3 regions of the Fervidobacterium riparium genome follow, and region 3 is predicted to be linked to each of the others. Evidence: riboswitches for the same ligand, from Rfam matches in the RefSeq annotation. Region 3 holds a riboswitch; each other region holds the start of a gene.
What was found. A riboswitch is a leader RNA that binds a small molecule or an ion and turns the genes downstream of it on or off. The one in region 3 is predicted to bind cobalamin.
Positions count from the first base shown of each region.

Region 1: linked by a shared signal. The riboswitch ahead of cobT (nicotinate-nucleotide--dimethylbenzimidazole phosphoribosyltransferase) and the one ahead of IB67_RS06565 (ATP-grasp domain-containing protein) in region 3 are both predicted to bind cobalamin.
Region 2: linked by a shared signal. The riboswitch ahead of IB67_RS02145 (ABC transporter substrate-binding protein) and the one ahead of IB67_RS06565 (ATP-grasp domain-containing protein) in region 3 are both predicted to bind cobalamin.

Region 1 covers NZ_CP009277.1:1,166,379-1,176,746, reverse strand. Annotated here, with positions in the region: gene IB67_RS05400 (ABC transporter permease) at 1-1,490, opposite strand, end outside; gene IB67_RS05395 (beta-N-acetylhexosaminidase) at 1,506-3,365, opposite strand; gene IB67_RS05390 (cobyric acid synthase) at 3,356-4,228, opposite strand; gene IB67_RS05385 (Dph6-related ATP pyrophosphatase) at 4,242-4,892, opposite strand; cobalamin riboswitch at 5,073-5,264, shown strand; gene cobT (nicotinate-nucleotide--dimethylbenzimidazole phosphoribosyltransferase) at 5,335-6,411, shown strand; gene cobU (bifunctional adenosylcobinamide kinase/adenosylcobinamide-phosphate guanylyltransferase) at 6,408-6,914, shown strand; gene cbiR (cobamide remodeling phosphodiesterase CbiR) at 6,911-7,561, shown strand; gene IB67_RS05365 (adenosylcobinamide-GDP ribazoletransferase) at 7,582-8,316, shown strand; gene cbiB (adenosylcobinamide-phosphate synthase CbiB) at 8,360-9,286, shown strand; gene IB67_RS05355 (aminotransferase class I/II-fold pyridoxal phosphate-dependent enzyme) at 9,283-10,308, shown strand; gene cobO (cob(I)yrinic acid a,c-diamide adenosyltransferase) at 10,323-10,368, shown strand, end outside.
Region 2 covers NZ_CP009277.1:475,978-486,345, reverse strand. Annotated here, with positions in the region: gene IB67_RS02160 (FeoA family protein) at 166-657, shown strand; gene feoB (ferrous iron transport protein B) at 657-2,597, shown strand; gene IB67_RS02150 (hypothetical protein) at 2,594-3,004, shown strand; cobalamin riboswitch at 3,031-3,205, shown strand; gene IB67_RS02145 (ABC transporter substrate-binding protein) at 3,265-4,164, shown strand; gene IB67_RS02140 (FecCD family ABC transporter permease) at 4,167-5,171, shown strand; gene hflK (FtsH protease activity modulator HflK) at 5,257-6,183, shown strand; gene hflC (protease modulator HflC) at 6,180-7,028, shown strand; gene IB67_RS02125 (ABC transporter ATP-binding protein) at 7,154-7,906, shown strand; gene IB67_RS02120 (permease-like membrane multi-spanning protein) at 7,933-9,465, shown strand; gene IB67_RS02115 (DUF4382 domain-containing protein) at 9,527-10,368, opposite strand, start outside.
Region 3 covers NZ_CP009277.1:1,403,934-1,414,301, forward strand. Annotated here, with positions in the region: gene IB67_RS06560 (succinate--CoA ligase subunit alpha) at 1-793, opposite strand, end outside; gene IB67_RS06565 (ATP-grasp domain-containing protein) at 777-1,829, opposite strand; cobalamin riboswitch at 1,889-2,074, opposite strand; gene IB67_RS06570 (thiamine pyrophosphate-dependent enzyme) at 2,349-4,202, shown strand; gene IB67_RS06575 (2-oxoacid:acceptor oxidoreductase family protein) at 4,199-4,771, shown strand; gene IB67_RS06580 (2-oxoacid:acceptor oxidoreductase subunit alpha) at 4,774-6,453, shown strand; gene IB67_RS06585 (thiamine pyrophosphate-dependent enzyme) at 6,455-7,285, shown strand; gene IB67_RS06590 (redoxin domain-containing protein) at 7,282-8,259, shown strand; gene IB67_RS06595 (beta-alanine-activating enzyme beta-propeller domain-containing protein) at 8,302-10,368, opposite strand, start outside.

The sequences.
Region 1 (10,368 bases), 240 kb from region 3:
ATGAAATAAAATGTATTTAATGCCATCGCAATTTCAGTATTTCTTGAACTCATTAATCGAAAAACAACGGCTGCGAATGTGGTTATTGGTGGCTCAGCTAATGTTAGAGTTCCGGATGTCTCACCTACAGAAATTGTAAATGAGTAAACGAAGGCTGTAAATATGCTATTTTTCATAAGTGGGAATGCGACTTTTGAAAACCATCTGAAAGTTCCTGCGCCATCTATTTTCGCTGAATCAATTATATTTTGCGGTATATTCCTCCAGCCAGATTCTATTATGCCAAATGATATGGGAAGATTTATAAGCGAGTGGACAAGGATTATTTTGAGCAAAACTGGAATATCTATGAGCACATACGAAAAAGCAAGCGATACGGATGACATAGCCGCAGGTATCAATACGATATATTGTAACCTCTTTCCACGCACTGAGAAATAACCGGCAAATAAACTGACAAGAATGCTCAAAATAGATGCGCTCGTAGAGATTACAAGCGTGTACTTTACAACTTCGCTTAAACTCGCACCCGTTAAGTACGATATATCCTCTGAAAATAGCAGTTTGAAATTCTCGAGAGAGAACTTACCGTAATAGTCGAGAAAACCTGATAAAGCTGAGTAAACAAGAGGGATAAATATCAGGATTGCTGAGATTGTAAAGAACACATAACCCCACTTCGGAAAATTGTCCAAGTGTCTATAGTGGTGCTTCTCATGAACCTCACGCTTAAGCGATGTAAAATAACCGATAAAAGATATAAGTATAATTTGGAAAATCATCAACGTTGCTGCTGCTCTAAAATCAAACGTTACTCGCGAGTACATGTAAATCGCAACTTCTAATGTTGAGAACTGAATTCCACCAAGGATAAGCACAACGGAAAAGCTTGTAAAAGTGTATATATAAGTTAAAAAGAAAGCTCTGAGAATAGATGGCAACAACATCGGAATTTCAATCTTAGAAAATATTTCCCAACCACTTGCACCATCAACTTTCGCAGCTTCAATTACGTATCCGTCTATATTCTCCCAAGCCTCGCCAACAATCCGAATAAAGAGTGGAAAGTTATAAAAAACATGACCAAGTAAAACTGCGCTGAAGGTATAAAGTATCCTAACATCTAAGCCAAAAGTATTGAGAAATCTTGTGTACACGCCGTTTTTCCCAAACACTAAGAAAAATCCTATTGCCATTGTTATACCGGGAAGGACAAATGGAATGCTTGACATCACTCTGAATGTGCGCCTTATAACCGGATGTATCTTCGTTCTACCGACAAGGTAAGCTCCTGGAAGTCCGAGTAAAGCAGTCAAAACTGAGGAAAGAAGAGCCTGAAATATAGTAAATCGGATCTTTGAAGCGTTGTCTATCAGTGCATCGAGCGAAAAACCTCCTGAAAAATGGAGGTTGAGGATGAAAGGAATAAAAAGTGAAAATATTATGTAAGCAATAGGAAGTATGTATATAACGTGTCTTCTCTTAATCATATGAAATAGCCTCAATCAGAAAACTAAATATGGTCGTTCCCCTCTTCTTACTCTTTCTATTCTACGCAATTTTTCCAAACTTTGTTTCAATCCACCAGTCCGATTTAATCTTAACCATATTCTTGAATACTCTTCAAGTATGTCTTCAAGATCCTTTTCAAATCTTTCCCATTCTTTGTCCTCAACGTTCTCTATTGTACCGTACTTGATAAGTAATTCAATAGTTCTAATTCCCATGATTGCGAGCTTCACATTATTGGCTATTTGTTCGACAACTTCCTTAAGATTATTGTTTTCCTTAAGCTTCTCTAATTTAAGAAGAGATTTGTTTAAGCTACTTTTCACATCTTCTATCGTCTTTTGTCGGAATTTCTGAGCATAATTCATCACATTTTCAGGATACAAGAATGTGTAGAAGAATGGAGTGCCATTAGGAGTGTATGGTAATCTATCGCAAATTTCCCCAAGTTCAAAAATTACATTACTTATTTCCTCTTTTGTTTCAAATACATGTATGTCTATTGCTCTAAGAACTTTCTCTATGCTGTCATCCAATGTATAGTTCCAGCTCAGTGCAGCCATATACGCAAAACCTATCCACGAAAATGGTAGGTGCTGAGAATGACCATGGTCTCCCCAATCTGTTACTAAAACACCGTTAGCATGATATTTCTTAGCAGCCGATATCGCATTTTTGATGTTCTCTATACAATTCTTGCTCCTGCCGATAAATGAATTCCAAGTTGAAGTACCTGGGCACACATAGAACGAAATGTTGCTTTGCTCGTACAATTTGCACTTTTCATCAAATGGGTGGTCAGCCTCATATCCCCAAACCATAGCTATCATGTCTTTCGGTAATTCTTCAATCAATTCTGGGTGGTTTTCAATGATATCTCCCCAGAACATAACTGTCTGTTTGTGCTTTTTCGCTATATTATATACTTTCAAGAGAAAGTCAAGATACACACGTCCCTTACCTATCTTTTCGCAAAGTTCTTTAGATTTACCTTGACATAAGTCAAATGTCTCATCACAACCAATATTGACTTTGTTGCTCGAGAAATTTGGTAAGAGTTCCTGCAAAATCTCATCAACAAGTTTGATAGATTCGGGAACAGCGGGAGAAAGCGAAAATGGTTGGAGAAATTTAGTGTCCCATGGTGTTTCAAAACCATCTGGTGCTTCAGCTAAATATTTGTATTCGTCGTGTATGAGCCACTTTGCCATATGGCCAAAAGTATTCTGGTTCGGCACGAGCTCTATGTGTCTTTCTTTACAATATTCATCTAATTCTCTTACTTCTTCGGCGGTTAATGGAGAATATTCTTCCCAAACAACTCTGTGGTTCTTGTATGCAAATGTGTGTTCCATGTAGAGCTGTAGTTGGTTTATTTTCAAATGAGATAATTTGTCAACTAAAACTTTCAACGTATCCATTTTTGGTATTCTATCTCGGCTGATGTCGAGCATTACACCGCGGTTCAGTATGTCAGGATAATCATGGATGTACAACTTTGGTAATTGTTTAGTCTCTGCCACATTTCTGAAGAGTTGTAAGAGTGTCTGGACGCCATAAAAAAGCCCAACATCATCGTTAGCGTAAATGCTTATTTCCTCTTCCACAAACATCTTGTACCCTTGTTGATCTACAACTACGTCTGGATTTACTGACAAATTAAGTATCAAAGCTTCAGTTCTATCCATTGATAATTCGAATCCTAATCTTCTTAGTTCTTGTCCTAAGAATTTTGTTAACTTATCAACACTGTTTGGAGCAACCTGATAAAAAGTCGTTGCAATCCTTGTACCAAGCCCAACATAACCGCTACATTGTTTCACAACTTTTGGATAAGGTATGAGAATTAATTCCATATTCTATCCCCCCTAAATAGAAGTTCTTTTATATAAACCATGTCTAAATTATCGCAAATGATCTTTGATATACATTCTATTTCACTATCAAGTTCATCTGTGAAAGATGATGAGTCCATGTTTTTCTCAATGTTTTTTGAACTCTTTCCAGCATCGTCTTCGTCTTCAAGATGGTGATCGATAAATGGAACAATACCAACAGTCCTAACTTTAGTCAATTTTTCAAGAGTCTTCAGTCCATCGCCTAAGTGTTCTTTACTGCCTTTGAATTTGTTTATGATGAATCCTTTGACAAGCTTTTGTTCAGCTCTTGATAGTAGTTTGTATGTTCCATATAGTGAAGCAAAAACTCCGCCAAGATGTATATTTCCAACGATTAGCACTGGTATATTAAAACTCTTAGCTACTTTCATGTTTACAATATCACCTTTTTTAAGGTTAAGCTCGACGGGACTTCCTGCACCTTCCACAATAACTATATCATGTTTCTCTAAAAGAGTGTTATACGCCTCTCTAATCTTTCTCCACAAAAATGTTTTTCTCCGATTGTAGTCCGTATAATGTAATCTTCCCAAGCTCTTGCCAAGCAAAAATACCTCACTGTATCCTCCGCCGACCGGCTTGATTAATACAGGATTCATCTCCTCAATTGGTTTAGTTTTAGCTCCAAAAGCTTGGAGCGCTTGAGCCCATGCAAAGATTTGACCGCTGTTGGAAGTAAACGACACAGAGGAGAGGTTTTGAGACTTAAACGGTGCGACTTTGTAACCATTATTCGAAAAATATCTACATAGCGCAAGTGTGATTATAGATTTACCAACCGCTGAAGATGTACCTTGAATCATTAATGAACCTTTTTTCATATTATCATCTCCATTAAAGTTGTTTCGCTCTAACTTTTAGTCGCTTTGCATTGTCGTCTTCGTAGAGCCCTTCAACGTAGAAATTAAGGGGAGAGCTGAATATTGGTCCGTCATAGACAAGCGTATGGTATTCACCATTCTCACCACAGATATCGACACCGGATTTTTCAAGAATTCTATGTGTCTCTCTGTTCGTTAGTTCATTACCAAGGATTTCATCAATACCTAAGTTTTTCTTTACAGATACAATCAGAGCTCTAAATCCCAAGTTTGAGAACTCTTCTAAAATCACTTCTCTTTTCCTCTTCCAGAGAGGCTCTTCTACAGTAACATTATGAACGCTGCAAACTCTTTTTACCCAATCAAGATGCTCTTGTAAGTCAATATCACCGAAAATTCCGATTCCTCCTTTTGCGTGGTTACTTAAAAAATCAAGAAAGTTCTCTTCATAACTTTCCCAGCTGCTGCATCTTGTTATCAATTTTGTCCCTATTAATAAAGCTTGTTTTTCAAGTATATCTTTGCCAAAACCATGTGCTCTTGAAGAAGAACAGTCTTCATCAAGCATAGTAAAAAGGCAATCAACTTTACCGTACTTTTTCATACCATAGTACAATGCTAAGGCAGAATCTTTTCCTCCACTCCACGATGCAAATACAAACAAAACTATCACCCCATTCGTAGAATTTTGCTTATAAAGATTATAGTTAACAAAATGTAGTATTGTCAAAAGCAAATATGTACAATATTTAGTGCTGAATATAGAGAAATACAGTTATTGTCAAATTTTCGATTCTAATGTTCGTTATCGTGCGATTGTCAAGATTGTTCATTTCTGAAAATATTGTATAATGCTTTTTGAAAGTAAATAGATTTCACTCTTTTGCAAAGGGAACTTCGGTGAGAATCCGAGGCTGCCCAGCAACCGTAAGCGGGGACGAAAACCACAATATGCCACTGAAAGCTTAGCTTTTGGGAAGGCGTGGTGAGTAGGGTGATCCGCAAGCCGGGATACCTTTGCAAATGGGGATTGTTTTTCCCGAAAGCTCGGGCTTTACGGGAAAATTTGTTTTTAATTTCTAAAGTATATAAAGGGGGAAAAGTTTATGGAAATCACAAGGAAAGGCTTGAATTTCAACATTAATGCAACCTTCTCAAATGAACTGAAAAGTGCTATAGTGAACCGACTTAACAACCTCACAAAACCCGTCGGAAGCTTAGGTTATCTCGAAGAAATCGCCCTGAAGATGGGATTAATCCAAGGAAAGGTTATCCCTGAGCTCCCAAAAAGGAAAGAAGTTTACGTGTTTACGGCAGATCATGGAGTAGCAGAAAATGGTGTTTCCGCATATCCGCAAGAGGTCACATATCAGATGATTCTAAATTTTCTCAACGGTGGTGCTGCAATTAACGTCTTTTCTCGACACGTTGGTGCAGATGTCTTTGTGGTTGACTCAGGTGTCAAAGTAGACGTAGACATTGAGCACAAAAGGTTAATAAAAGCTAAGATAGGCTACGGTACGAAAGATTTTACTAAAGGACCTGCGATGACAAAAGAGCAAGCTTATGCATGTATCGAGAAAGGTGCTGAAATCGCCGACAAAGCAATAGAAAAAGGAGCAGAATTACTTGTTGTCGGTGATATGGGAATCGGAAACACAACAACCGCTTCTGCAGTAGCAGTGGCTTTAGGCTTTGGGCTTGACGAAATCTTAGATATTGGAACACCGTTGAATGAAGAAGGATTAAGAAAAAAGAAAGAAGCGATAAAATATGCCTTAGAAGTTAATGACCCAGACGCTAATGATCCGATTGATGTTCTGCAGAAGGTTGGTGGATATTGTATTGGACAGATGGCTGGGTTTATACTCAAAGCAGCTGAGGAAGGCGTTCCCGTAATCATCGATGGTTTCCCAACAACAGCAGGGCTTTTAATCGCGTGGAAGATAAATTCGCAAGTTTTGAACTACGTATTCGCAGGACACAAATCAAAAGTCAAGGGACACAAAGTGATTCTTGATAAACTTGGTTTGAGACCAATTCTGGATCTTGATATGAGACTCGGCGAAGGAACAGGTGCTGTGCTTTCCATTTCAATCATAGAAGCTGCGATCAAAATGATTCGAGAAATGGCGACTTTTGAAAGTGCGAACGTTTCGAAAGGAGAAGACCAACCTGTATGATTACATTGATAACCGGCGGGGTAAAATCTGGCAAGAGCACGTTTGCACAAAATTACATATTGAAAAAGCCCTACTCTAAGAGGGCATATATAGCAACAAGTGTACCATTTGACGATGAGATGAGAGAGCGCATAGAACGGCACAAAAAAGAACGCGGAACATTGTTTGATGCATTCGAAGAACCTGTGGAAGTACACAAAGTATTAAAAAAGCTCAGTGGAGGTTATGACGTTGCACTAATTGAATGCATTACGACTTATCTCGGCAATTTATTCCATTACAATTACGACGTGGAAAACTACACTGAAAATCTGATCAATATCTTAGAGACTGTCGATTATGATGTTGTTATAGTCACAAATGAAGTTGGCTTCGGAATAGTACCTGAAAACAAACTTGCAAGACAGTACGCAGAAACACTTGGAAGGCTCAATTCGAGACTTGCAGGCATATCAAACGAGGTTTACGTACTCTTCAGTGGGATTGAGGTAAGGATAAGATGAGCACAGCGAACAAGCAACTTATTGGTAGCACCTCTTGGGTCATACCTGGAACATACTACGAGAATGCAAGGATTTTGGCACATTTAGTTGACTTTGTTGAACTGTTGGTCTATACATGGGACGATGAAACCAAGGAGCTTTTAGAAAAGGAAGCTAAATATTTAGCAAAACTAACCGGGAAGTATGGTCTGAAATATACTGTCCACTTGCCAACAAACAATGTAGAAAACATGATTAGTGCTTACAATTTTCTGAGGAAATCAGATTTGGAAATTCTGAATTATGTAGTGCATCCAATAGATGGCATAAGTGAGTTTATTAAAGTTGCAAGCAAAGATGTTTCGGTTGAGAACTTGAAGGAAAAGGTCTTGCCCTACGAAAAGATGACTTTTGATGTTGGGCACCATTTTCTTGGTGAAAGATTCCCAATGGAGTTGATTGATAAAATAAACGAAATTCACATGATGGGTGTGCACAGTGGAAAAGACCACGAAAAGCTTGATAAAAAAACGCTTGAAGATGTTATCAACTTTTTAGGAAGAAGGAGAATCTCTGAAATCAGTCTTATATGCTTTGAGATTTTCAATTTAGATGACTTAATAGACTCTATAACACTATTTGAGCGAACTGTTCTTAAAACAAAATAGCTGCAGGGGGCAATCTTCTCATGGTGTTCGTGAGAGAGTTTATGATAGCTTTGAGCTTTATATCTCGTATACCCGTTAACATGAAGGGATATCAGTTAGACGCTGGAGATATTCGGAAAGTACCAAAATATTTCTCTATTGTTGGATACCTCATTGGAAGTATCTATCTATCGGGGGCGACATTAAGCAGGCTTATTCCCAACGTAGGTGGAAGTTTATTAGTCAAAGTAATTTCAATTGCAGCAGGTTTTTATCTTTTCGATCTTTTTCACTTTGATGGACTTCTCGACATGTTCGACGGTTTTTTGAACCAGTCGAATGCTGAAAGAAGACTCGAAATAATGTCGAAAGGAAATGTTGGACCTTTTGCTGTTTTTTATGGCACGTTATACGTTATCGTCTTTTATCAACTATTTTCTCTTGTTCCACCATACGCTCTGTTATTTTCTTCTGTCTTTGGACGATTAACGATGACTCTTTTAATTCTTTTCTCTAAACCTGCAAAGAACAAAGGGCTTGGTGCATTACTTTATCCAACGAGCAAAAGAAATCTCGTTGGAATCCTATTTACGCTTCCTTTAATTTTTTTGAGCTACGTGGGATACGTTTTGTCATTGTTAATTGCTATCAGTGTAGCAATCGTGGTTAATTCAATATCCGAAAGAAAAATCGGTGGAGTTACGGGCGATGTCATTGGGGGTACTTGTTTGATTGCACAGTTATTCATTTTACTTGCTTTCTCAATTTTTGATTAACAAACATAGTGAATAAATTTTCTAACAATGTGGGAGTGCTTATATGTTCCTTTGGGATAATACAATTGATAATGTAATTTCACTAACTATTGCTGTCACATTTGACATAATTTTCGGAGAATATCCAACAGCCATTCATCCGGTTGTATACTTTGGATTTCTAAGTAAGTTTTTTGACAAGCACACTCAAAGATGCAGTAGCGCTTCCGAAAGATTTGTTTTAGGAATGGTCTCAGAAATTTTCGAAATTTCGTTTTGGCTGAGCATAATATTTTTTGTTCTTGGTTTAAGATCTAATTATTACCTTATCTACATAGTACTGTGTTCTTACCTTACTAAATCAACCTTTGCAATTAAGAGCCTTTATACGCATGTTGAAAGATGTAATGTAGAAGATGAAAAAATCTTAAGGCAAAATGTTTCCATGATTGTTAGCAGAGATACAAGAAACTTATCAAAGCAGCATCTCTACTCGGCAGCACTCGAAAGCTTAGCAGAGAATTTCAATGATTCAGTTGTAGCGCCCATTTTCTATTTTTTGCTATTCGGTTTGCCTGGTGCTGTGGTCTATAGAATAATTAACACATACGATGCGCTGTTTGGGTACAGAAATCAAACGTATGAATGGTTTGGGAAACTTCCAGCAAGGCTTGATGATGTTGCAAACTACATTCCCGCAAGATTAAGTGCACTGATTATTTCACTGTTCAATTTTCGTAATGCTCTCAAATACATCAAGCTCTACGGGAGATTGAAAATAAACGGCACTTATCCGATGAGTGCGTTTGCCGGCGTACTGAGCGTTGGATTTGAAAAAATCGGTATGTATAGATTTGAAGGGAAACTTCCAGAAAAGAGTGATTTGAAGCGTGGATTGAAGCTGTATAAAAACATTTGCTCATTATGGTTATTCATAGTCTTTCTTTCTTATGCAGTGAGAATATTACTCAACGCTGGGGGCGTCATATGAGCGTTTTTCATGGTGGAATAAACAAAGAAACTATAATTGATTTTTCAGTTTCAATCAATCCTTTAAAACCCGATTTTTTGAAGGGTATATTTAAACTTGGTGAGGAGTACTCATCGAAATACACTTATATAGAATGGCTTGAAGAGGATTTTAAAAATGTCTTTGGTGAAGATTGCGAAATCTTCGCCGGAGCTACTGAGGTTTTGCAAATTATCGGCTTCAAATCGCTTGAAGATGCTGAGGTAATCATTCCAACTCCAAATTACGGAGAATACGAACGCGTTGCACAATTTAATGAAAACAAAATATATAAAGTTAGTATAGTCGATTTTGACAACCGTCGATTAGATTACGAACGAATCCTTCGGCTGTCAAAAAAGATTAGAACAAAGAGTAGAAAAAAGATGTATGTCATGTTGAGCAACCCGAACAATCCAACGGGCATTTATGCAGAACTCGATGATTTAGTTCGGGAATTAGAAAACTATGGTGTGACATGCATAATTGATGAATCCTTTATAGACTTTGTATCCGAAGAGTTAAAGGGAAAATATAATTTAGACAACTTTGAAAATGTTATTCGTATAAGAACATTTACGAAAATTCTCGGGTATCCGGGAATAAGGATTGGATATGCCAAAAGCAAGAAATTTTCTGAATTTCTTAAACAATACCGAAGTCCGTGGGGCGTTGGTTCTCTTGGTTACCTTGCAATTCAAGAGATTATTAAGAATTACAGCAAATTCCTTGAATTCAAGGTATTAACCCAGAGATATATCTCTCAAGAACGTGAACGGTTTCAAAGGTACGCTTACTTTCCTTCAAGTGTAAACTACTTTGTTATTAAGGTTGGAAACAGCTTTGATAATACCAAAGAGTTTTTGAATTTCATCAACAATAATGGAATGCACGTGCGGACTATGTACGATTTTGGAATGGAATCTTTTGTAAGGATCGGACTAAAGAACGCTAATGAAAATGCAAAACTAATTCAAAAACTTGTGGAATGTAGAAAAGAATGATGGGAGGCATAATGATGGGGTTTGTGCATGTTTATACAGGTAATGGTAAAGGTAAGACAA
Region 2 (10,368 bases), 930 kb from region 3:
CTGTTATTTTAGCACTATAACTTCCCGTGGTCAACAATACTTTTTATTAGAATGGATTTGAGAAAAAATTCTCAAAAATTATTGACATCATTACACTCTTAATGTATCATATTATTGAGATTGATTCTCAATTTCTTTAATGATAATTGAAAGTGGGGGTGAATTATGAGATTATCAGAAGTACCTGTTGGTGCAGAAGCGATTGTTGAAAAGGTTGGTGAATCTGAAATTTCTCCAAGACTGAGAGCTATAGGTATCTTGCCTGGAGTGAGCATAACAGTTATCAGGAGTGCACCGATGGGTGACCCACGCATGTACAAAGTGTTCAACAAGATAATAACACTTAGGCAATCAGAAGCTGAGCTGATTGAGGTGAAGCTCCAGCAGGAGAGCTCTTTACCACTTTCATACGTTGCCCCCGGAGAATACATCGTCAAAGAACTGAGAGCCGGGATTATGGCAAGAAGATTCTTTGAAAAATGTGGTATAGTTGAAAATTCAAAGCTCTTGTTACTACCAGACAGAAGGGTGAAGACACCTACTGGTCTTTATGACATAGGACTTGGGAAACTCTCAAAGATCTATGTTGTACCAGTCAAAGATTACAAGATGACAGAATCTCTACAGGTTGAAAAACGTCAGGAGTGTGGTAAGTAATGGTCATAACAGTAGGACTACTCGGAAATCCAAACGTAGGAAAAACAAGCCTTTTCAACAGGTTGGTTGGCGCGAGGCAGTACGTCGCCAACTGGCCCGGTGTTACGGTATCGAGGATAGAAGGTGCCACAACGTATGAAGGCTACACTCTTCATTTTGTTGATTTGCCTGGCGTATACACACTGACAGCCACGTCGATAGATGAAAAAGTGACGAGAGATTATCTGCTCTTTTCTCCGCCAAATGTGACGGTAGTAATAATCGATAGTATGAGCCCTGAACAGGGATTGTTTTTACTCCTCGAAGCATTAGAATTGGAACTCAACGTCGTTGCGGTGTTTAATGCGATTGACGAGGCAAGAAAGGGCGGATACAAAATAGATAAAGCCGTACTCGAGACATTTCTGCGAGTGCCCGTTATCCTTACGTCAGCTCACACCGGGGAAGGTATTGATGAACTTAAACAGAAGATCGTATCTGCGTTTAAAAAACCCACAAGACCTTTATTAATAGACTACGGAAAAGAGGTCGAAGAAAGGATCTCTGAAGTAGAAAAGTGCGTGATGGAAGGTTTCAATAAAAGATTCACTGCCATAAAAGTTATCGAAGGGGACAAGTTCGTATCTGAGTTTTTGAGCAAAGATTGTCAAAAACAGGGCCAGTCTGAAGAACTTCAGAGTTCAAATATGAATAGCAATCCTGAAAAGTCAGATGACTCACTTGCTACAAAAATACCTTCGATCAAGTACGAGTACATAAACGACGTCTTGCAAAAGGCTTTCCAGAAAACCGACAGCGCATTAACGGTTACTGAGGCTCTGGATCACGTACTGACTCATAGATTCATTGGTATCCCGATATTCCTCGCGCTTATGTACCTTGCATTTAATTTTACCTTCAAAGTCTCCGAACCCCTTGTCGGACTTCTTGAATTCTTATTCGGAAAACTTTCAGAAATGATTGGCTCGGAAACGATGCTTTCGTCGCTTATTTCTCAAGGCATAATAAATGGCGTAGGAAGTGTTCTCGCGTTTGTCCCGAGTATCTTCGCACTCTTCTTCGCACTTGGAATAATGGAGGAGAGTGGGTATCTACCAAGGATCGCATTTTTGATGGACAGAATTATGTATTCGCTGAGGCTCACGGGCCGTTCGTTCATGACTCTCTTACTTGGTTTTGGTTGTAACGTTAGTACAGTTATGGCAGCTCGCGGGCTTTCTGACGAAAGAGAAAGAGTTACAACAATTTTAGTTTCGCCATTCATCAGTTGCAGTGCGCGAATTCCCGTATACCTTTTAATCATAAGCGTCGCGTTCCCGAACCATAAAGCTGAGGCATTCTTTGCTATATACGTACTGAGCCTCGTTTTGACAGCTCTCTCGTCAAGAATCATAAACAAGGTTGTACTAAAAGGACAAAACGTTCCGCTTGTCATGGAGTTGCCAAGGTACAGATTTCCAAAGATTTCGAACGTTGCTACGTACATGTGGAACAGAGGAAGGCACTTCTTGGAGAAAGCAGGAACGATAATATTCGTATCAAGTGTTGTAATTTGGGCACTTAGTTACTTCCCTGATCCAGCAAACATAGAAAACAGCTACGTTTCGATGCTTGGTAAGTTTTTGCAACCTATATTCGCACCTCTTAACTACACTTGGCAAATAGTTTCAGCGCTCATATTTGGCGGTGTTGCTAAAGAAGTCATTGTATCTTCTCTGTCTCAGTTTTACGAGAATGCGTCTAATATTCACTTAAATCCGGTCGTTGCTGCTTCGTTAATGGTATTCGTCCTCGGATACATGCCGTGCTTTGCAACACTGGCTGCAATAAAAGGTGAAACGAACAGCTGGAAATATACAGCGTTTGCAGTGATATATAGCCTAAGCATATCTTACATCTTAGCTTTCATCACATACACGATCGGAAGGGTGATCATATGAGAAGCCTGAACAGGATGTTGTTAACGATGCTTGTGTTATCACTCATCACCTTCATATCGTATCTTCTTAGTGACGAGATAATATTCTCACTCGTTATACTCAGCTTTTCAATGGTCTTTTTCTTCGGATTTCGCGAGTATGGCACGGCGAATTACTCATTCAGAGTCGCACATCTTTACGTAGGGAGCATTTTGTTTTCAATCGCCGCAGGTTATGTTCTGCTCGCGTACTTGATATCTTTTTCGAATCTGATAATAGGCGATGAAGTATACAAGCTCAGCCTTGCCGACGCTATACTTTTCATCACAGGCATATACAGCGTGATAAACGTCATATACATAAAAAAGACAGCTTTAAGAACAGACGTTGGGATACAGAAGAACGAAAAGGGCAGTTGCTGTAGCTAAAAGGGTGTAGTATAATACGAAATAAGAATAACCTCCCTTTACACACTCAAGGGAAGACCGGTGAAAATCCGGCACGGGGCCGCCACCGTAAGTGGGGACGAAACCTGCAAAGTGCCACTGGCTAATTCTTAAAAGGCTGGGAAGGCGCAGGGAGTAGGATGATCCACAAGTCGGGAGACCTGATGTGTAGAGGAAGGTATGCCATCCACCACGACGCCTGGGGATGGCAACAAATTTTTGCAAAGAGGGAGGGTTTTGCTATGTTTAGGTCTGGAACACTGAGAAGGTTTTTAGCACTTTTTGTACTCTTAAGCACTGTCTTATCCTTAGCGATAGCAGTCGTAGACGATGCTGGACGTATCGTTAACATCCCGATGCCACCAAGAAGGGTAGTATCCGCAGCACCGAGCGCAACAAGATACTTGCAGGCCCTTGGACTTGAAAACAGAATAGTTGGAGTCACAGCATGGGATAATTACAGAAAGGCTGAAAACATCGGAAACATGGTACCACTGAACATTGAAAAGATTTACTCGCTAAAACCAGATATTGTGTTCACATTTGGCGGATTCCAATTTCCAGAAGTTGAGAAACTTGAGAAAGCAAATCTTACTGCATACGTTCTCAATGCAAACACATTGACTGATATCATAAAGGCCGTTGGACAACTCGGCGCAGTTTTTAACATTAAGGCTAAAGCTGACAAAATATCACAAGAGTTAAGAGACAAGATGGCTGAAATGGGACAAAAGACATCAAAAATACCATTAGAAAACAGGCCAACTGTATTCTTCACGATAACAATTCCAGATGAAAAAGCCAAAGAGCTCTGGACCGCTGGTACTGGTTCATATGTGAACGAGCTCATCGTTATCGCTGGTGGAAGGAACATAGCGGCTCCTTATTCAGGAAACAACGGCTGGCTTTCAGTCAGCTGGGAATGGCTTGTTAAACAAGATCCTGATGTTATTGTCATTGGCGGTTATGGAGATCCAAAAGAAATTGAAAAAACAGTGAAGAACCATTCAATAATGAAAAACCTGAAAGCAGTTAAGAATGGAAAGGTCTTTGTAATTGACGGAGACGAAATTAGTCAGGCAGCACCTCATGTTTTTAAATACTTGGATATATTCTACAACTTCTTCTACGGAGGAAAATAATATTGACTAAGTTAAGGGTTCTCTTAATCAAGACAGGGAGATATCTTCTCCCTGTCCTTTTCTTATTTGTTTTTCTCATCAATATCTCTTTTGGGACGGTATATGTTAGCCCAATCAAAGCCATAAAATTAATAAACTCAGACTCTCCAGAAAGCTACATGCTCTGGCACTTAAGACTTCCGAGGGTCTTAATGGCAACGCTCACAGGTTCAGCACTGGCACTTGTAGGTAACATATTTCAAGCGATAATGAAAAACCCACTTGTTGACCCATATCTTATCGGAACGTCTGCTGGTGCAAGTTTCGGTGCTCTTTTAGGCATATACTTCATTGTCAACTCTATCGCTCACGTGAGTATACCAACAATGAGTTTCATATTCGCAGTAGTAGCATCTATGCTGGCTATAGCACTTGCGAGAAAGGGCAACATAGTCCCTACCGTACATTTAGTCCTAAGCGGTGTACTCGTGAGCACTATGTTCTCGGCAGGGAGCATGCTCCTTTTGAATATAGCGAATAGATCACTCGTAACAGGCCACGTCTGGCTTTTTGGTTCTTTTTCCGGAATCACATTTACTGATATTGTGCTACCAGCAATTTCTTTAACAACTCTTGCCGTACTATCGATGATGATGAGCAGACAGCTCGATGCAATGGTACTTGGCGAGAAAGAAGCGAAGAGTTTGGGAGTCAATGTTGAGCTTCTAAAATGGCTCTTTTACTTGCTTGGTGCGTTCGTTACCGCAGCTTTCGTTTCAAAAACAGGAATTATAGGATTTGTTGGATTGATAGTCCCGCACATGGCACGAACGTTAGCTGGTCCGAAACACAGGAACAACATCGTTGCTACCATTCTCTTAGGTGGCATGCTCATGTCAATCTGCGATACATTAGCCCGTACATTGCTCAACCCCGTTGAAATCCCTGTTGGAATAATCACCTCCCTCATAGGTGCACCGTTCATGTTCGTTCTGCTCAAATTGAAGAACGGCAATAAGAATTTCTGAGCGTTCTTCAAGAGTCTTTCACACCTGCTTTTTTCCAAATGCGTGGTATAATGATTTTGAACATACAAATAGAGAGGTGACAAACATGAGCACCAAAAGAAGTACTATCTTGCTAACTATTTTAATCGTACTTGTAGTTATTTATTTTGGTACGGGGGTCTATCAAGTTGGTCCTTCAGAAGTTGCTTTAATCAAGACCTTTGGAAAGTACTCACATACCACAGGACCTGGTATACACGCACACGCACCTTATCCATTCCAGTCGCACGTCATAGTCGACGTTCAGACTGTGAGGAAACAGGAAATTGGATTCAGAACGGTGAGACCAGGTCAATATGCCAGCGAAGAGGAAGAAGCCCTGGCTCTAACAGAAGATGGAAATATTGTCTCAGTTGAGGCAGTAGTTCAGTTCCGAGTAAGTGATCCTATCAAATTCGCATTCAAGGTTGATAATCCTGAAGCGCTTGTCAAATTCTCTACAGAATCCGCGTTAAGAGAGCGCATCGCAAGAAGGACCGTTGATGAAATATTGACTGCTGAAAGGGATACAGTCTCTTCGGAGGTCCGAGAAATAGTCCAAAAACTTCTCGACAGTTATGACGTAGGAATCTATGTGATTAATGTACTGCTCCAGGAAGTTGTTCCGCCTGCTCCAGTGATTTCTGCTTTCGATGATGTAAACAACGCCAAGCAAGATAAGGAAAGATACATCAACGAAGCTTTAAAATACGCAAACAACCTCATTCCTAAGGTCGAAGGTGAGGCTAAGAAGATAATCCTTGAAGCGGAAGCATATGCACAAGAGAAGATTCTCCAAGCCACCGGTGAAACACAAAGATTCTTGAGCATCCTCAACGAGTACAAGAAAGCTCCAAAAATCACAGAAACAAGGCTCAGAATAGAAACACTCGAACAGGTATTGCCAAAAGCGAGAACTATAATAACATTGGATGATTCTCAAAAAATCACGTTCCTCAATCTCGACAACCTGTTAGGTGGTGGTTCAAAATGAAAAGGATTACGACAATAATTTCTGTAAGCATTTTCGCAGTAGTGATATTAATTCTGGCAGCTTTATCGCTGTTCATCGTAGATCAAACTCAATATGCCATAGTGTTGCGATTTGGAGAGATAAGACGCGTTATTTCCGAACCAGGCATATACTTTCGTTCTCCATTCATCGACAACGTCGTTAGGCTGAGTAAAAGATACTACATCTACGATATTCCTGTTGAAAAGATAATATCGCTCGATAAGAAAACAATGCTTGTAGATTCATATGCGATATGGAAGATCTCAGACCCCAAGAAATTCATCGAATCGGTCAAAACACCAAACTTAGCACTATCAAGAATAGACGATGTTATCTACTCTGGCCTGAGGAACATACTCGCGAAGCTCAATTTCGACGATATAGTGACGGGCGAAAGGCAGTACTTGTCGGCTATAACTAATTTTGCCCGAAAGAACCTCTCCGAATTTGGCATTGAAGTATTGGACGTGCGAATTAAACACACAGACCTTCCAAAAGAAAACCAGCAAGCGGTTTTTGAGAGAATGAAGTCGGAAAGGCAGAGCATAGCCGAACTTATCAGAGCAGAAGGACAAAAAGAAGCTCAGAGGATTAGGGCGGAAGCCGAGAAGCAGGCAACAATAATTAAGGCACAAGCAATAAGCGAAGCAGAAAAGATAAAAGGAACAGGTGAAGCCAGTGCAACACAAATCTATGCTGAGTCATTCGCACGAGATAGTGAATTCTACCAACTGTTGAGAACCTTGGAGAGCTATAAGAAGATAATTCCAGGAAGTGTAGTAATAGTAGGACAAGATCTAAGAATACTTGAGGAGATGCAGTAATGTGCAAAACGAATTTTAAAATCTCACACAATATACTATGTGATTTTTTTAATTTGACATTCTGACCTTTTGAGGTAGAATTTTATTAACTTAATATTTCGCACATAAGGGGGTACAAATACTATATGTCCGGGTTAGCAATACGTGCTGCTGGTCTTGTAAAAAAGTTCGGGGATTTCACCGCTGTAGATGGTGTAAATCTTCAGGTCAAACATGGCGAGATATTTGGTTTCCTTGGTCCTAATGGTGCAGGTAAGACAACTACTATAAAGATGCTCACTGGAACACTCAAGCCAACAAGTGGTAAAGTGGAAATACTTGGACTTGATATGAAGGATTATGATGTTGAGATAAAGCGGAGAATCGGTATTGTGCCAGATGAACCGAAGATTTACGAACATCTCAAAGGATACGAGTTCCTTGATTTCATAATTGCGATATATCGATTAGACAAAAAGCAGCTCGAAGAAAGGATAGATGAGCTATGCGGTGCGTTCGGGGTAGATTATCTTTCAAAACTTGTCGGCGAAATGTCGCACGGTATGAAGCAAAAACTCATGCTCATCTCTGTTTTGATGAGAAAACCAGAAGTGCTGTTTTTAGATGAACCAACTGTAGGTCTTGACGCAAAGAGTGCTCGAATACTTAAAGAACTGCTTAGAAAATACGCGAGTGAAGGAATGACAATCTTCATGACAACACACATACTTGAAATAGCCGAAAAGATGTGCGATAGAGTTGCGATAATAAACAAAGGGCAAGTAATCGCCGAAAGTTCTGTCGCGGAACTGAAAGAGAGCTACGGCAAGTCATTGGAAGATATCTTCCTATCGCTCACCGCCACTGACGATATACAAGAAATTGTTGAAAACCTCTGATTTCGTAGCGAGCGAAGGTGAAACATATGCGAGAATTGAGTATATTGTTCAGATACGTTGGACTTAACCTTATGCAGCAAAATGCACAACGAAAATCAAAAAGAAAGGAATCTAACACGTCAAGAAGCCAAGGGTCAAGATATATCATTCTCCTTCTATTTTCCACTCTTCCAATGGCTATATTTATTTATTTATCAAATTATCAGATTTACAAAGCACTATCAGCATTTCCTGATGTTGCTAAGGCTTTCTATTTTCTAACGATATCGATGTTCTCGCTCTTCTACGTCGTAGGGTTTGTTGGAACAGGGATGTACGCATTCTCGAGAAACGAAGATGTGGAATTCCTCCTCACTTTACCGATAAGAAGGAACGTAATCACTCTGTACTATTTACTTGTCACTCTTTCTAGTCAAGCCTTCACGCTTGGTTTTTTTGTAGCGTCAGCCCTGGCATATGGTATCGCAGTTAAACAGAATGTCTTGGCTTTCATACTCCAAACGTTGCTCCATTTAATATTTCTCTCAAGTGTCTCTGCCCTATTTGCAGTTCTCTTTGGTGGGGTAACATCGAAGAGGTATCTCAGAATACTTAACACGGTGATGATACTGTTGCTCGTATTCATATACCTTGTTTTTGTGAGTTTGCAAGACGTGGACTTTTCAACTTTAGGTGAGAACCAGAATATAGTAAAATTACTATCTTTTGCAAATTCCAAATACAACGTCCTAACATGGTCATATTCTGAAAACGTCTCAATCGTACTCGCAGTTGGCATTCTTTCTGTAGGCTCTCTATTCCTATTTTGGAAGTTGGCAGGAAAGGTCGGATTTGAGAATATACGCAAAAAGAGTAAAGAGAAAAAAGAATATTTCAAAAAGAGCTCTTACTCTTCCAGAATGGGCGGTGTACTTTGGAAAGATACTAAATTACTTGTCAGAAATGAGCAGTTCATCTTCTTGATTCTCTACCCTGCAATCTTTTCACTTTTCATGTTCTTCACATCGAGCTCTTCAATAAGTGCGCTCACGCCATACATCGTAATAGCTGTGCTTTATTGTGCAATAGAAGCAGGTATACTGACATCGAACGAAATCCAATACAAATCTGTAGTCAAGGCATTCCCAATTAGGCCTAAGAACCTCATATTGCCAAAGCTCATCATACCTGTATTCATTAACATCTCGGTGTTTGTAGCTATCACTATCATCGCATCGATAATCAGAAAATTCTCAGTTCAATCTCTGATTTACGTAGCCATATCTGTGCTTTTATTCATGCTCAGTGCATTGATAGGTTCTTACTACAGTATCAAAAGTCCAGGTAAGGCGAAGAACCAGCCGTTCTCGGTTGGTGCGACGTTCCTAATAGAAGGAATAACCCTCGGCCTTGCGTTTGGCATCATCTTCCCGCTGAACTTAATCATAATGAGGGCTAAACTTGAAGGAATTAAGATGGTTTTAAATTGGCTACTCTTAACTGGCTCAGGAATTGCATTGGCAGTCTTGTTTGCTGTGTACTATAAGAAACTCAAAAATATACTTCTAAGCGAAGAGTGAGTGTAAATTTAAAAATAAAAAGCCCAGCGATATGTGCGCTGGGCTTTAATTTTTGCATTTTTTATTTCTTGATTGTCAGATGGAGTTCCGTGTATGCAGTATCATCCCCATGCTCAAACGTCGTCGATGTCGCCTCATTAACTGTGAAAGTGACATCTGTTCCTTCGTAAGTAAAATCAATATACCAAACAACAGCCGTATAAGTGCCTTTTTCATGCTTTCCGAGGTAGAACTTTCCTTCATTTCTTAAAGGAATCATCTTCAGCACAACAGGTGTTGCCGATGTGTCGGTTCCTTCATACAATCCTATCAACAAAGGCTCCGTTGGGGTTGAGTCGTTAATTTTCACATCCCCATAGATTGCCCACAACTGTTTCAATGCACCTCTCCACCTGTAAGCAATCCTTGGGACAAGCATATAATCTCCGCCCTTTGTTTTTACAATGCTCCTTGTCCAGTCAATGCTGAGGACGATTTGAGACTCATCGTTGACAACTTGCCAGTTCAAGTTCTTAAGAACTATTCTTTTGCTCCCGGCTGGAATTTCAACTGGATAGTCTGTACCATTAACAGTAACCGTAGCCTCGGTTATCTCAAATCCAAGAGCCAATATCACAGACCCCTTAGGCACGTCAAATGTTAACCAGCTCAGCTCAGTAGCGTCAAGCGTTGTAAGGTCAACAACTTTGTCCACAGCCGTAGGTGTAGCCCACTTGTTCTCACCTGGGTTTGTTGAGTATCTATACGAGAACTTGGAGACTTTCACGTAAAGGTGCTCGATGTTCTTAACCCATGGTGCTTCTTGCCTTGACTGGGTACCAAGGATTTCCACTCCGCTGAATTTTTGAGGTTTGACTGTATCTCCACTTTCCTCAATACCAGATGATAAGACGACAGAAACTT
Region 3 (10,368 bases):
GTATTGATTCCTTATACTGTACTTTTCCTTTTTCTCCTTCAACAATAGCACCTGCGTGCCCCATTTTCTTTCCTTCCGGTGCATGCCTCCCTGCAAAGAAAGCAACTATGTCTTTCGGAAGAAAACCTATCTTAAGAGCGTGTTTAATACCACTTATCTCATCTTCACCACCGATTTCGCCTATCACTAAGACTTTATCATACCCCAATTTCTTTACAGTATCAAACGCCTCTGAGACATTTGTACCAACAACTGGATCTCCGCCAAGTCCTAATCCAACCGCTACTCCAATACCATCACTCAGGTATTTTGCTGTCTCATACATCAACGTTCCACTTCTTGAGATAATCGCCACCTTACCGGGTTTGAAATACCGTTCTGGCATTATTCCGACTTTCACTTTTTCTAATGGGTGTATAACCCCCGGACAGTTCGGACCTATAACATTTATACCTTGGTACTTCGCAAGTTTTAAAACTTTCAATGTGTCATGTACTGGAACATGCTCGGTTATAATCACGCAGTTCTTTACACCGTTCGAAGCAGCATCTTGAAACGCCTCCAAGACACTTGGTGCAGGCACGAAAAGAATAGCTGTATCTACTGGTCCCAATTTGGAAACGTAATCTTCGAGTGATACTACAACTGGAATGTTTTCTATCGATTTCACTATCCTATTTTTACTCACGCCACAGACAACATTTGTACCGTACTCGAGCATTCTTTTGAGATGATAACTACCGTATTTTCCAGTAGCTCCATATACACAAACTCTCTCATTCGCGAACAACATCTCTTCTCACTCCTTTAACTCTCCTATCTACAGATTCAATAAGTTCCTTCATGTCATTGGCTGATACGATTCCACTCTCTTCTAAAAGCTTTTTGGCTAGTATTTCATTGTTTCCTGAAAGTCTTATGTATATCTCAAAACCCGGATTTTTGGTTTTGAATTCGGTAACTCCTTTTGCAATTTCAAGACAGTCGGTTATTCCACCGAATATGTTCAGTACAGCCTTGTTTGTTATCTTTTGCACCTTTGTCAACGCACTGTAAAGTGTATCAGCCGTTGCACCACCGCCGATATCGCAGAAATTCGCTGGCTTGAACCCGTGTTCAGTGAGTGCATCTGTTGTGGCCATGACGATACCTGCTCCACAACCGATGACACCAACGTCACCGCCGAGTACCACGAAAGAATCTTCCACGGAAGACTCTCCCGCCCACCACTGACGGTAGAGCGCGCTGTCGTCCACGTGGAAAACAGCATCAAGTGCGTAGTAATAACCATTAGATTCAACGAACGGATTTATTTCAAGCAGTGTCAGGTCGTACTTAACGAATATGTCATAAAGTCTTCTTGCAAAAGCTCTTACTTCAAGTGGTAAATCGTTTACTCTTTTTGTTTTTACAACTTCTTCTGGATGAGTCTTCGTAAACTCTTCGATATCTATTCCTCCATGACTCGAATATACAAAAACGATGTCTCTTAGACTTCTATCTATCGTTATCGAAATATAGTGTTCACTTTCGTGTGGAACAAATTCTTCAACGAGAACCCCTTCCTGAATTTCACCTTTTATTTCGCTGTCCATAATCTTACTCACATTACTTATTGCCTGTTCAATGGTTTTTGAAACAAGCACTCCTCCAGCCTTCATCCTTCCGCCTACAAGAACTTGAGCTTTAGCCACCTGAGGAAATCCTAATTTTTTTAGTGCTTCTACATAGTCTTGTAAGTCTGAATTTCTAAGAATCAGAATACTTTTCGGAACTCCCACTCCTTCGGCTCTCAAAATGTCCTTCGCAACGTACTCTTGCACTTTCATACTCTCGCCTCCCCTTAAAATTTTCAAAGAAAAATACCCCAAAAATCTGTGGTTTTTGGGGCGCCCATTCCTTAAAGGCAGGTCTCCCGACTTGTGGATCATCCTACTCCCTGCGCCTTCCCAGCCTTTTGAGAATTAGCCAGTGGCATTGTGCAGGTTTCGTCCCCACTCACGGTGGCCCGACCGTCCCGGATTCGCACCGGTGTTCCCTTTTAAGCTTTCGCACCTCTAAGGTAGGGGATATTTAGATTCAGTATGATTTTTCACTAATATCATATGGTGACTTGATGAAACTTTCAATACTTGCCAATAGTCGAATTTTGAAAATTATAAAGATTTAAATAACTGTTTTTCTAAATTTCATCTTAAATCTTCTGTATACTATATTCACTATTTCTCAAAAAACGATATAAAATTTATATGTAGACAAAGTCTATCTTTTTATGTTATAATAAGTTACACCTAATTTAGTTATATTCGGACTCTTTTTATTAGAAAGTGAAGATAAGGGGTGGTTGTATGAAAAACTTGGGTCAATTATTACTCCAAGAAGAACCTTTTTCAGAGATTGTTATTGGCAACACAGCGATAGTGCGAGCAATGATTGAAAGTGGCGTTAGAGTAGTTACATCGTACCCTGGTTCGCCAACACCTGAGATAGCTGAAACGATTAATCTACTTCCAAAAGAAAAGTCCCCGCTTTATTTCGAATTTTCCACGAATGAAAAGGTAGCCCTTGAGGTCGCCTTCGGTGCGGCGGTGAATGGATACACATCGTGTGTCTTTTTCAAAAGCGTAGGTATGAATGTTGTAGCTGATTCGTTTGTACAGTTAAGCATGATGGAGATACCAGGGGGTATGGTTGTTGTAATAGGCGATGACCCGGGTGCGAATAGTTCTCAAAACGAGCAAGATAACAGACATTACGCAAGACTTTCATATACACCTTTGTTTGAACCAAAAGACGCTCAAGAAGTTTATAGCATGTTCATCGAAGCGGTTAAATACGCAAGAGAATTCAAGTCTCCTGTAATCCTCCGCCTTACAACCCACACAGCCCATTTCAAGCAAAAAGTCAAATTTGGAATTTACAAACAAACCGAATTAACACCTCATAGGTTTGACCCCAAAAATCTTGGACCGTACATCCCAATAGGGCAAAACGTACCAGTTATGAAGAGGCGTGCACTGGAAAAATTGAGGAAGTGGGAAGAAGTTTCCGAAAAGTACGCGTACATTTTAAACAACGGTAGCGAGATTGGAATTATAACCGCAGGGTTACCTTACCTTTCACTGCTCGATGTACTCGGTGATAATAAAAACAAAGTTGACATATTGAGGCTCGGAATGGTATATCCATTCCCACGAAAGGCAATCGTAAAGTTTCTTAGGTCACATAAGGTGATCAAAATACTTGAAGAGCTCGATGATTTCATCGAGGAAAAAGTTAAGGCGATTGCATTCGAGGAAGGTATAAACGTGAAGATTGTCGGAAAACAAGATATGGAAGATTGGATTGGCGAATACACACCGGAAAAGGTATTCAAAGTAATGAGTAAATTCATACCTGAATTGGTAAGAGAAATTAAAGTTCCAGAATATAGAGTTAGAAGCATCTCAAGGCCACCACAACTCTGTCCAGGTTGTGGTCATAGACCTGTCTTTTACGTGCTTTCTAAAATCCTCCGCGAGTATGACATATCGGTTGCAGATATCGGTTGTCACACGTTGGGATTCTTAGAACCATACAACGTCGGACAAGTGCTACTTTCGATGGGGCACTCAACTGGTACTGCTTCGGGTTTGAGTTTGTTCAACACTGAGAGAAAAATCGTGGCTTTCCTTGGCGATTCCACATTCTTCCATGCAGGAATTCCTGGAATCATAAATGCTGTATTCAATAGGCATAACTTTACACTCGTTGTTATGGAAAACGGTACAACAGCCATGACCGGTCACCAAGACCATCCAGGAAAGGCAATGAAAATTAGGAACATCTTAGGAGCGATTGGCGTAAAGCAAATATGGGAAGTTGACACTTACCAACAAGATAAACTTGAAGAGATTTTGAAGACAGCGCTATCAACGCCGGAGTTCAACGTCGTCATAGCAAAGCACCCGTGTATGTTGAAATTCACAAGGGAAAGAAGACGGAAGGGTATTGTCAAGGTACCGCAAATGAAGGTTACAAATGCCTGTACTCTTGCAAGAGTTTGTATCTCCAAATTCGCATGTCCGTCGTTCCAAATTGCAGATGACGGGAGTATTTTCGTACATGAAGACTTGTGTATTGGTGATGGCTCGTGTATTCCTGTTTGTCCTTCAGGTGCGCTTGAACTCGAGAAATTTGAAGTTGGTGGTGATACAAAATGAGAAAATTCGATATTTATCTCATCGGTGTCGGCGGGCAGGGAATAGGACTTCTCAGCGAAGTGCTCATACGTGCAATAGATTACAGCGGGCAAAATTGCATAGGGGTTGACACACACGGACTTGCTCAGAGAGGTGGTGTCGTGTCTTCGCATATAGGAATCGGAGACGTTAATTCTCCACTGACGATGTCAGGTGATGTTGATTTAGTCTTAGCACTTGAAAGGCATGAGGCAGGTAGAGCTATGAATTACCTAAAAGACGGTGGTACGTTGGTCTATTATGATACATCGTGGCAACCATTACCTGTCAGACTGGGAAGAGAAGGAGAATTGAAAAATGAAGAATTAGAAATCGTCGCAAGAGAACGGAATATTAAACTCTTCAGAGCTAAGTACAATTTGCCGGATGTACGGATGCAAAACATATCATTACTGGCAGTCGTAGCTAAGAATAATTTGATACCGAATGTCAAAACCGAACACTATTTAAAAGCTATGGAGGATCTGATGAATGAAAAAGTTTTTGAATCAAACAAGAAAGTCTTTGAAAGTATATTGGAGGCGATGTAAGTATGGAAAAGAGAAATGAGATATCAATCGTACTGAGCGGTGCGGCTGGTCAGGGAATTCAAGCTGTCGAGCACATATTGACACGAGTTGCTAAAGACTCTGGCTTTCATGTATTCGCTACAAAAGAGTACATGTCGAGAGTAAGAGGCGGAAACAACTCAACTGAAATCCGGATAGCATCACAACCTGTAAAGGCTTTTGTGAACAGAATCGACGTACTTGTTCCACTTAACGATAATGCAATTGAAAGACTGAGAGAAAGGATTACAGAAGAGACGATTATCATCGGAGAGGGGCGATATGTGGAAAAAGAGAAGAACTCGATACCGCTCATGTTCGAAGAGATAGCTGAGAGTTTTGGGAATAAGATTTACGAGAATTCTGTCGCCATCGGCGTCTTGGCAGGGATAATTAACGCCAGCGAGGATGCTTTGGTGAAGAATATCAGCGCCTATTTCTCAAAGAAAAATGAAGAAGTTGTGAAAGGTAATGTCAACGCAGCGCTTAAAGGTTACGAAATTGGTAAGTCACTTGGTTTGAAATTCGAGATAACGCCAAACGAAAAGGTTAAGAAACAGTATCTCTTGAACGGTTCAGAAGCAGTGGCTAAGGGTGCCATCGCAGGTGGTTGTAACTTCATCTCTTCATACCCGATGTCGCCTGCCACTACGGTATTCACCGAACTTTCAAGATTGTCAAACCAGTACGGTATATTGGTTGACCAAGCTGAAGACGAAATTGCTGCGGCAAACATGGCTATCGCAGCTTGGTATGCAGGTGCAAGAGCTATGGTCTCAACATCTGGCGGTGGTTTCGCACTTATGACAGAAGCGATAAGTTTATCAGGAATGATAGAGACTCCTATCGTTGTCCATCTTGGTCAGAGACCTGGTCCAGCTACTGGATTACCGACAAGGACTGAACAGGGAGATTTGAATCTGGTGCTTTACTCAGGGCATGGAGACTTTCCAAGAGTCATCTACGCTCCTGGCAACTTGTGCGAAGCATATGAACTTAGTGCAAAAGCGTTCAATATCGCGGATAAATATCAAGTTCCAGTCTTTATTCTCACCGATGAATACTTCCTCGATTCGTTCTACAATGTGGAGGAAATGCCAGAAGTAAAGATAGAACGCTACGTAGTGAAGAGTGATGAGAATTACAAACGCTACCTTCTAACCGAAGATGGAATCTCTCCAAGAAGTATTCCGGGTTACGGTAAAGGATTAGTAAGGGTCGACAGCGATGAACACGATGAATACGGACACATAACCGAGAGCGCTAAGGTCAGAAAAACAATGGTTGAGAAGAGGTTGAAGAAAGGCAAAAAGTTGTTGGAAGATGCCGTACCACCGAAGTTGTTCGGAAATGAGAATTATGATTACCTTATCGTCGCATGGGGCTCAACTCAGTTGATAATTCGCGAAGCGCTCGAAAAGATGGGAAATGAAAAAGTTGCACTCTTACATTTTTCACAAGTCTATCCTGTACCAAGAATCGCAGAAGAGTATTTGAGAAAAGCCAAGAAAGTAATATTCGTTGAGCAGAATGCGACTGGTCAGTTTGCAGACTTGGTTAAACTCACTTTTGGAATAGACACGAGTAACAGGATACTGAAATACGATGGATTTGCATTTTCTGTAGAAGAACTTGTTGAAACACTCTCCAAGGAGGTTGAGTAATATGTTCGAACCAAAGATATACGATATTCCAGATGCTGATATAGCCTGGTGTCCAGGTTGTGGAAATTTTGGTATTATAAACGAATTGAAAACTGCCCTGGCACAGCTGGAACTTGACCCAACTCAAGTTGTACTGGTCTCTGGAATTGGCCAAGCTGCGAAGATGCCGCAGTATGTAAAGGCGAACATGTTCAATGGACTGCATGGTAGGTCTTTACCTGCCGCAGTTGCGATTAAGATGGTCAACCCTAATCTTGTAGTCATCGCCGAAAGTGGTGATGGATGTACATACGGAGAAGGAGGAAACCATTTTATTCATACGATACGAAAGAACCCTGACATAACGAATATAGTTCACGACAACCAGATATATGGTTTGACAAAAGGGCAAGCGTCACCGACAACAGCCCGTGGACAAGTGACTACACTGCAATTCGACGGAGTTTACGTAGACCCATTTAATCCAATCGCTGTAGCTGTCGCGTTGGATGCTTCTTTCGTTGCAAGGAGTTTTTCTGGAAATTTCCAGCTTACCGTTGAGCTCATCAAAATGGCTATAAAGCACAAAGGCTATGCCCTTATAGACATACTCCAGCCCTGTGTCACGTTCAACAAAGTCAACACATATCAGTGGTACAGAGAGAACACATACTTGCTGCCTGACAGTTATGACCCAACCGATAGGGAACACGCTTTTAGAATAGCAACGGATACCTCAAAGCTCGCTCTTGGAGTCATATACAAGAATCCAAACAAACCAGTCTTTGAAGAACAGCTCGCGCCCTACAAAAATGATAAGACACCAGTTGCATTGAGGGGGTTAGAGGTATGATAGAGTCGAGGTACAGATTAATCCCTCAATTTACACTCAAAGATGAGGACGGAAACGATTTTTCGTGGAAGAACTTGCTTGGCAAGTACTCAGTTGTCTATTTCTACCCAAAAGCGAACACGCCGGGTTGTACTATGGAAGGTTTGGACTTCACAAAACTAATAGATGAATTCAACGGAAACGTGGTTGGTATATCACCTGACAGTTGCAACGCAATATCGAGTTTTAAATCAAAGAAGGGATTAAAAGTTAAGCTACTTTCTGATCCTGAAAAAACTGTGGCTGAACAATTCGGTGCGGCGAAAGACGGAAAATTGATTCGCTCAACGTTCATAGTCGATCCATGGGGCAGGATAAGAAAAGAATGGCTGAAAGTTAGTGTGAATGGGCATGCGGAGGAGGTACTCGAGGAATACAGGAAAATTATACAAGAAGATAATGAAATTAACGATAGTATATTGCTACGCAGGGCACTTAGAGGTGTAAGACCCGACCCTGTAGATGACGAAAAGATTGAAAAATTGATTAGAGCTGCACACCTCGCACCATCTTGCATGAATAAGCAACCATGGAGATTTATCGTCGTAAAGAGTCAGGAGAACCTCGAAAAGCTACATACTGCGCTCTCTGAAGGAAATTACTGGATGAAACACGCACCAGTCATGATAATAGTATATACTGACGACGAACTCGGCTGTCAGCTCAGCGATAGAAGGAACTATTCGTTGTTTGACACGGGAACGGCCGTAGGGTTCTTGTTAACTCAAGCAACACAGATGGGACTTATCGCACATCCTGTTGCAGGATACGACCCAATTAAAGTAAAGGAGCTATTTGGTATTAATGGAATTGTTATAACACTCATCGCCGTTGGCTACTGGGGGAATATAGACATTCTAAATGAAAAGCACACAGCGGTAGAATTGGGCGATAGGATGCGGAAACCAATTGAAGAAGTTTGCAAAATCATCTGAAACAATTAAAAAAGACAAGCAGGCACAAAAGCCTGCTTGTTCTTATTTATATCCTGTGTTTTTCAAATCCTTTTTGAATTTGGGCCAGTCGCTCCAAGCTAAGCCAGAAGATAACGTGTAGACACCTTTTAGATATCCATCACTTGTTCCCACGTATATTATCCCATCGTTATCAATGGTCAGCGATGAAGGATTACCACCTATGTATGATTTCCATTTCTTATTTCCATTCGCGTCAAGAGCGTACAAATATCCATCATCGCTTGCAACGTATATCGTACTCCAAGAAGCTAAGAGTGGCGTTGATCTCACATAGCTGTTTGTCTTAAATCTCCACTTTACAACGCCATCTCTACCAATGGCGTATAGATATCCATCATCGCTTCCGATGTAAACTGTGCCGTCAGAACCTATCACCGGAGACGACCTTATCCAGTCGTCTGACCGAAATTGCCATCTCAGTCTCCCGTCTGACGTTATTGCGTATAAACAACCATCGTCGCTACCTACGTACACAGTACCGTCGTATCCAATCGCTGGTGATGAACGGACAGCTCCATTTGTCTTGTATTTCCACTTCAAAGAACCCGAGAATTTGTCAATTGCGTAAAGGTACCCATCATCGCTACCGATGTACACAGTCCAATAATCAACAGCTGGGGAGGAATATATATTTCCCGTGGCATAAAAAATCCATTTTATTCTCGACGGTGAAAATTTATCTATAGCCATCACTTTCCCACTGATGTTTGCAACATACACATGCGAAGAATCAATCGCAGGGGATACTTTAACTATATTCCCAGTTGAGATACTCCATTTTGGAGTTCCATCGGGGTTTATTGCATAAAGATATCCATCATCACTACCAACGTATATCGTTCCATCAGTATCTATCGCCGGTGATGATTGAATCCTAGCGTTCGTTTTGAACTTCCATTTGAATTCGTTATTCAATCCTACAGCGTATAAATATCCGTCACCACTGCCAAAATATATCGTATTTCTGTAAGAATCTATAGCGGGACACGTTACAACACTATCGTTCGATTTGAATTTCCATACTATATCCCCTTCTACAGGTCTTCTGATATTGAGTGATATACTCTTTTCAGCCTCATTATTTGCCAAATCGTACGCTATTGCTCTTAACGTGTAAGAGCCTGAATAATACCTTGTATCAACGACAAACGTGTACGGATGCTCTTTCTTTTCTCCAACCTTGATGAAACCCAGATAGAGCTCAACTTTGTCCACTTTGTTGTTGTCACTCGCGTTAACTTCGACATTCACAAAGCCTACGACCACTTCACCATTCATTGGTTTTGTAATATTCACCGTTGGAAATGTATTATCTATACGTATCTGGATACTCTTTTCCTTTGATTTGCCGAAAGTATCGTAAGCAACTGCTCTTAGTGTGTACTGACCATCTGGGTAGTTCTTAGTGTTAAGTGTGTATCTGTAGGGACTTGCTGTCATTTCGTTGATTTTTGTTGTATTAAGGTAAAGTTCAACTTTCTGAATGCCGTTTCCATCACTTGCCGAAACTTCGATGTTTGCGTTTCCTGATAGATATGCTCCATCTTTCGGTGAGATAAATTCCACGCCTGGCTGGTTATTCTCAAACACGAGCTGCATATTTGCTTCAGCTGTGTTTCCTGCTAAGTCGTAAGCTATCACCTTAAACGTATACCTTCCATCTGAATATCTTGTCGTGTCAATCGAATATGAATACGGCGCTGAAGTCTTTTCACCCAACTTCGTTGAATCAAGATAATATTCAACCTTGCTAATGCCAACTTGGTCAGTTGCCTCGATATTGATATTTACTGTACCTGAAACGTACGGACCAGTTATATTTGTCAATATCATTGCTTGTGGAGGAATTTTATCGACGATGATATTCTTCGATGTTTGTCCGACTATGCCGAACTCACTTACAGCTTTCACAAGAATCTCCGTGCTATCATCGGTAATAGATACCGGCACTCTCTCTATTCCTTCAGATATTTCTGTTCCTTTCTCCCCAACTTTCTCGTTGTTTGAAAAAACTTCTATTTTATTGAGTTTTGGACCTTTTTGTACTTCTACTTCGACGTAATTGCC